Regions from separate parts of the Rhabdothermincola salaria genome, predicted to be linked through region 1. Evidence: riboswitches for the same ligand, from Rfam matches in the RefSeq annotation. Region 1 holds a riboswitch; the other holds the start of a gene.
What was found. A riboswitch is a leader RNA that binds a small molecule or an ion and turns the genes downstream of it on or off. The one in region 1 is predicted to bind cobalamin.

Region 1 (3,401 bases):
ACCGGTGACCGCGCGGGCGCCGGTGGGCGGCGTCAGTCGAGCAGGTCGGGCTGCTCTCGCACGATCACCTCGTGGAGGGGCTGGAAGGAGAACCAGCCGGCGAAGTGACCGCCAACCTGGGTCTGGGTGAGGGCGGCGGCGTCGGCGTCGATCGAGATGGGGTCGCCGGCGGCCATGGCCAGCAGCTGGGCCTGACAGGTGCGCTCCATGGTGATGAACCACCACGCTGCCTCGTCGACGGAATGGCCGACGGTGAGCAGCCCGTGGTTGCGCAGGATGGCGGCCTTGTGGTCACCGAGGGCGGCCGCGATGCGCTTGCCCTCCATGGGGTCGAGCACGACGCCGGTGAAGTCGTCGAACAGCACGTGGTCGCCGTAGAAGGCGCACGCGTCCTGGGTGATCGGGTCGAGCAGGCGACCGAGTGACGAGAAGGCCTTGCCGTGGACGGAGTGGGTGTGGGCGGCGGCCACCACGTCGGGACGGGCGGCGTGCACCTGGGAGTGGATGGCGAACGCCGCCTGGTTGATGGCGTGGTCGCCGTGGACGATCCGCCCCTCGTGGTCGACGCACACCAGGTCCGAGGTGCGGATCAGCCGGAAGTCCATGCCGAAGGGGTTGAGCCAGAAGCGGTCGTCGAACTCGGGGTCGCGCACCGTGATGTGCCCGGCCACGCCCTCCCCGAAGCCAAACCGGCCGAAGAGGCGGAAGGCGGCGGCGAGGCGCTCCTGGCGGTGGCGCCGCTCGGCGGCGGGGTCGTCGAAGGTCGCCGGGGTGTAGAGCAGCGGCTTGCGTTCGTCGAAGAGCTCGTCGTTCGTGGTGTGGTCGCCCATCGCAGCCTCCTCGCCTCGAGGGTGGGGTCGATCCCCCGAGCCCCGTCTCGGTCCCGAGTGTAGGAGCGTGGTTGACGGCGGGTGGGCGGGCGTGCTCGGATGGCGAGCGCTACACGAACACGTGCCCGGTGAGGGGAAGTCCGGTGAGAGTCCGGCGCTGTCCCGCAACCGTGTGTCGAGGGGTGACCCTCGGCGAGTCGGATCACCTGACCGGTCACGAGAGCTCTGCATGCACCGTCGCGGACTGCGGTGCCGAGCCCGGGAATCTGCGAGTCGGTCGAGCGGGCCGAGCGTGGGGGAGCGGGGGAGGCGTCTCGTCCGCCCCGACCGATCGAGGATCCCCATGACCCTGTTGCACCCGACCCGACGACGCCTCTTGGTGGTCGTCGTCACGATCGCCGCCGTGCTCGGCGCGCTGGTCGTGCCCAGCCCCACCTCGGCGTCGTCGCCGGCGGCCGGGCCGGCCACCGCCTGGTTGGCCGGCCTCGTGGGTCCCGACGGGTCGGTGGAGAACCCCTACGACCCCGGCGTGCCCTCCGTGAGCTGGACGGTGAACGTGGCCTTGTCGTTGGCCACCACCGGCACGCAGCCCGAGGCGCTCGACGCCGCCATGGGCTACCTGGAGGCCCGTGTCGACGACTACGCCGTGGTGGGGGGCGTCGACAACCCGGGTCGACTCGGCTACCTCACCATGCTGGCCGTCGCCACCGAGCGCGACCCCCGGGCCTTCGGGTCACCCGGCACCGATCTCGTCGGGCGGACGCTGGCCACCTACGAGGTATCCGAGACCGGCCTGTTCGGTGTCCCCGACTCCTATTCGTCCGCGACGCTGCAGTCGCTGGCCGTGCTCGGCCTGGTCGCGGCCGGCGAGACCGTCCCGGCCGGCTCGCTCGGATGGCTCGCCGACCAGCAGTGCGGTGCCGGTGAAGGGCCGGCCGAGACCCTCGGGGGCTGGCAGGGATACCGGGCGCCGGAGGGTGCCGGGCTGGCCGACTGCGTGGTCGTCGGTGATCCCGAGTACCTGAGCCCGGACAGCAACAACACCTCCTTCGCGGTGCAGGCCCTGGCGGCCACGGACGCGCTGGGGCTGCTCGACACCGACCCGGGCACCTTCTTCAGCCAGCTCCAGGAGGACGACGGCACCCACCGCGGCGGCTTCGCCTTCGACCTGTTGAGCTTCGGCGCCGACCCGAACTCGACCGCCGTGGTCCTGCAGGCCCTGGTGGCGCTCGGCGAGCCGTTGGGCGAGTGGGCGGTCGGGGGCCAGGACCCCCTCGTGTCGCTGGAGACCTGGGTCATCGCCTCGGGCGCCGATGCCGGAGCCCTGTCGTCGCCCTTCAGCGACGGCTTCGCCGACGTGTTCGCCACCTACCAGGGGGTGTGGGGTCTGGCCCTGGCCCCGTTCCCGCTGCCGGTGCCACCGCCGCCCCCCGCCAGCACCACCACCACGACGAGCACGACGAGCACGACCACCGAGGTCGCTCCGGCGAGCACCGCGCCGACCCCGTCGGGGCCAGGTGTGGTGGTGACGCCCCGTTTCACCGGCTGATCGGGGATCACCCACGGGACCCGACCCCGCCGCTAGATTGCGTCAGGTGACGGAATCCAGCGCGGGGCCGGGTCCCGGCCGACAGGGGAGCGATCCGGCGCGGCGGTGCCGTTGGTGCGGCCGCAACCTGCCCGAGCGCCGCGGTGCGGGGCGTCCGCGGCGCTACTGCCGGGCCGGGTGTCGCCAGCAGGCGTACCTGGCCCGCAAGCTCGCCGGGGCCCACGGCCTCGGCGACGCCGACGTCATCGTCGATCGTGAACGGCTCGAGGACCTCCAGGGCCGGCTGTACTGCCTGCAGGCCGCGCTCGAGGACGTCGAGCGCGACCTCGAGCGATCCTCGGACCCGCGGGAGGTGGCCGAAGCCCTGGCCTGGCTGCAGGAGAACGCCCGACCGCTCGCCGAGGTGTGGATCGAGCCCCGCACCGGGGCCGAGGATCCCGACGTCCGACCACCGGGTGCGATCGCTCAGGGGGCGTCGTAGACGAGGTCGCCGTCGGTCCAGGCGTCGACGCCGGTCAACGGGCCCGGCCCCTCGGTGAACTGGCACGGCCAGCGTCCCTCGAGCGTGCGCTCGCACAGCAGGCGGCGGCCTTCGAAGACGAACGCCTCGTACCGGTCGGGATCGTGATCGAAGACGATGCCGTCCATCACCCACCACTCGGCGGCGGCGCCGAACGGCACAGCCGGTTCGGCGCCCAGGCCGTCGACCACGACGCACGGTCGGCTGGCGCCCTCGGTGAGCTCGCACCACAGGGTGCCCTCGGGGGTCTCGGCCGCCTCGAGGCCGGGCGCCTCGCACTCGGGTCCGCCCGTCACGACCACCAGGTCGGCTCGGACGGCGGCGGCGTCATCGCCGGGGGACAGCTCGGGCGCGTACCAGGTGCGCACGAGGTCACGGTCGAGGGGCGACAGCGACCAACCAGGGGCACCCTCGCCGCCGCCGTGGACGATGGAGGTCGGGCAGGCGACGTGGCCGATCCCCAGTGCGTGCACGAGCTCGTGGACGATGGTCTCGTTGCGGG
Region 2 (3,401 bases), 860 kb from region 1:
GCCACGACGCCGAGCACCATGATCAGCCCGGAGGCCGCGGTGGCCCACTCGGGGCCCGCCCACGGATCGGGGCGATACCGCGTGCGGGCCGAACGACGGCTGCCCGCCACGAGGGCGGCGGCCAACGAGGCCATGCCGACGGCGAGGGCGGGCACGCCGAGCACGAACGGCGTCGACGGGTCGAGCACCCCGTAGGACCCGACGGCGGCCAGGAGCAGGCCCGCCAGGGTGAGCGTGGCGGCCACCCGGCGAGCACCGACCGAGGCATCGCCCCGGCGTCCGTAGCCTCGGGCGTCCATGGAGGCGGCCAGGGCGATGGAGCGCTCGAGCGCCCCCTCGAGCACCGGCAGGGCCACGTCGCGCAGCACGGTCAGGCCCCGGCCGCCGCGACCACGCAGGCGCCGGGCGTCGCGGACCTGTCGGGCGGAGACGACCGCCTGGGGGGCGGTGGTGAGGGCGACCGAGACGGCCACGCCGGCCTCGTAGAGCACCGAGGGCAGGCTGCGCAGCAGGCGATAGGGGCTGCACAGCGAGGAGGCGGCGGCGAAGCAGGCGATGACCACGGCCAGCCGAAAGCCCTGGTAGAAGGCGCCGACCAGGGCTTCGAGGGTGACCTCTCCCCCGAGGCTCACCCCGCCAGCCCAGGCGGGCAGGTCGACGGACGGGACGGCGAACAACGTCGTGCCGGGGAGGCGGTTCCCGAACAGGATCTGGAAGGCCAGCCGGATGACGATGACCAGCACACCGAGGCGCAGGGCGGCCGAGAAGGTGCGCGCCCACGGAGCGTCGCTGCGGCGGCTCACGACCACGAAGGCCACGACCGCCAGCAACAGGCCGAGCAGCAGCGGGTTGGTGGTGCGCAGCGCGGTGACCGCACCGCAGGCGGCCCACAGCCACCAGGCACCGGGGTGCACGAAGCGCCGGTCGGTGCGGGCGCGGACCATCACCGGCGCGACCGGGCCCTCACGACGCCCGCCCCACCGATGACAGCGATGAGCACGACCGCGATCAGCACGCCGATCCCGGCCCCGAGGCCGCCGGAGCCGGCCGACGAGGTGCCGGCGGCCAGCTCGGTGTCGGGCGGGGCGCCGTCGTCGTCGCGCGGGGTCGTCGTCGTGGTCTCGTCGGACCCGGCGGCCTCGTCGGCCCCGGTGTCGTCGGACGCAGTGTCGTCGTCGATCGGATCCACCACCTCACCGGTGTCGCGGTCGATGGTGGCACCGGTCTCCGGATCGATGGTCGTGACCCGCGGGCCACGCGTCGGACCGGAGGTGTCGTCGGCCGCGGAGGGCGCCGGCGGGGCCGGCCTCGGGCTGTTCGACGGCCCCGGGGACGGCGTGGGGGCGGGTGCCGGAGCCGGGGCGGGTGCCGGAGCCGGGGCGGGCGCGGGCGCCGGTGGGGGGGCCGGCAGCGGCGGGAAGAGTGCCCGGGACGGGGCGATGCGCGGCGGCGGGTTGTGCCCCCCGTCGGGCCCGCTCACGAAGCGCCACCCCTCGATGTCGCCGTCGCGCACACGGCGCACGTGGGGGTTCCCCCCGCCGTAGACCCACGACCCCGAGGTGCCCGACCAGTACGACCAGTAGAGGTAGCCGTCGCCCGAGGGGGTGCCGCACCCACTGGCGGGGTACCCGTCGAAGGCGCACAGCAGGCCGCTGTCCGCGTAGCGGGGGCGGGCCGTGCCCAGCACCGCAGCCCGATCGGCCCAGAGCTGGGCGCCGGTGGTGCCCTCGGCGACGACCAGACAGATGGCGTTGGCGGCGCTGACACCGCTGTCGACGACGACCACCACGCGGACGTGCCCGCCGGGCACCGACCCACTGCAGCGGGTGGCCGCGGCCGCGGGGGTGGCGTCCAGCCCGGCGGCCACGGTCGCGGCCGACCCGCCGAACGCCAGGGTCAGCGCCAGCAGCAGGCCGGTCGGCACCCGGCGGACGCGGCTGCGGCGGGGCGCGACGGAGACGGGCACAGCGGCGACGGCGGGGACGTGTGACACGAGGCGGATCCTGGCGACCCGGGTCGAAGGCCCCGTTCCCGGCGGTGCTGGGCACCTGTGTCCGGATCCCGGCCCCGCGACCCGCAGTCCGACGACGGGTTGATGGCGGAGCTTCCCTCGGTCGCGGGCATTCCGGCTCGTGCGTCACGGTCTGCACCGCTGACGCACCCACGGTTGCGGGACAGCGCCGGATTCACACCGGCTTCCCCCACGGCTTCGGGTTGCGTTGTGGGCCCACGCAACCACACCCCCACCCCGACGTCAATCAGACCGCCGCCCCGGCACCAGGCAGACCGCCGCCCCGGCACCAGGCAGACCGCCGCCCCGGCACCAGGCAGACCGCCGCCCCGGCACCAGGCCCACCGTCGCCCCGGCACCAGGCAGACCGCCGCCCCGGCACCAGGCAGACCGCCGCCCCGGCACCAGGCCCACCGTCGCCCTGGCGCCGGACCCCGGAGATCGGCCCGGCGCTGCCTATCCTCGCGGTCGTGGGCTCCATCCGGCCGTTTCCGGGGGTGTCGCTCCCCCGACACCTCGACCTCCGACCTCCGGCGCTGGGCTGGCCGGATTGGCCCGACCCCGTCGCCGCCGTCGATGCCGGTGTGGCCGAGGCCCGCCGCCGTCTCGCCGGATCGATGCGCCGCATGTTGGTGGGCGACGCCCCGCCTCCTCGCGACCGGCGCGTGGTCGGCGACGATCCCGGGATCTTCGGCCCCGACAGCGTCACCTGGCGCATCCACGCCGACGCCTCCATGTTCATCGGTGGGCTGCGGGCCCTGCTGCTGCAGACCCTTCATCCGCTGGCCATGGCCGGGGTGGCCGAGCACTCCGACTACCGCCACGACCCCATCGGGCGGCTGTGGCGCACCAGCGTGTACGTGGGCACCACCACCTACGGCACCACGGCCGAGGCCGAGGCGGCCGTGGCGATGGTGAAGCGGGTCCACGCCCGGGTGCGAGGCACCGCGCCGGACGGCCGGCCCTATGCGGCCAACGACCCCCACCTGCTCACCTGGGTCCACCATGCCGAGGTCGACAGCTTCCTGGCCGCCTACCGCCGCTACGGGGCCGAACCGCTGTCGGACGCCGACGCCGACCGCTACGTCGACGAGATGGCGGTGCTGTGCGAGCTCTTCGACGCCGAGCCGGCCGCTCGCTCGGTGGCCGAGCTCGAGGCCTACTTCCACGCCGTCGGCCCGGAGCTGGGAGCCACCGCCGCCGCTCGCGAAGCCACCTGGTGGCTGATGGTCCCCCCGCTGCCGTGGCCGGCCCGGGCCGCCTACACGGTGGTGGCGCCGGCGGCGGTGGGGCTGCTGCCCCTCTGGGCCCGCCGGGCCCTCTGGCTCCCGACGGCCCCCGGCGTCGACCCGCTCGTCGTGCGGCCCGCGGCCCGGGCCCTCACGGCGTC

Region 2: linked by a shared signal. The riboswitch ahead of LUW87_RS08415 (hypothetical protein) and the one ahead of LUW87_RS04435 (hypothetical protein) in region 1 are both predicted to bind cobalamin.

What each region holds. Positions count from the first base shown of each region.
Region 1 covers NZ_JAJQXW010000001.1:952,325-955,725, reverse strand. Annotated here, with positions in the region: gene LUW87_RS04440 (class II aldolase/adducin family protein) at 33-830, opposite strand; adenosylcobalamin (AdoCbl) riboswitch at 938-1,091, shown strand; gene LUW87_RS04435 (hypothetical protein) at 1,174-2,379, shown strand; gene LUW87_RS04430 (hypothetical protein) at 2,426-2,860, shown strand; gene LUW87_RS04425 (hypothetical protein) at 2,845-3,401, opposite strand, start outside.
Region 2 covers NZ_JAJQXW010000001.1:1,810,655-1,814,055, forward strand. Annotated here, with positions in the region: gene LUW87_RS08410 (energy-coupling factor transporter transmembrane component T) at 1-944, opposite strand, end outside; gene LUW87_RS08415 (hypothetical protein) at 944-1,993, opposite strand; cobalamin riboswitch at 2,117-2,239, opposite strand; gene LUW87_RS08420 (oxygenase MpaB family protein) at 2,482-3,401, shown strand, end outside.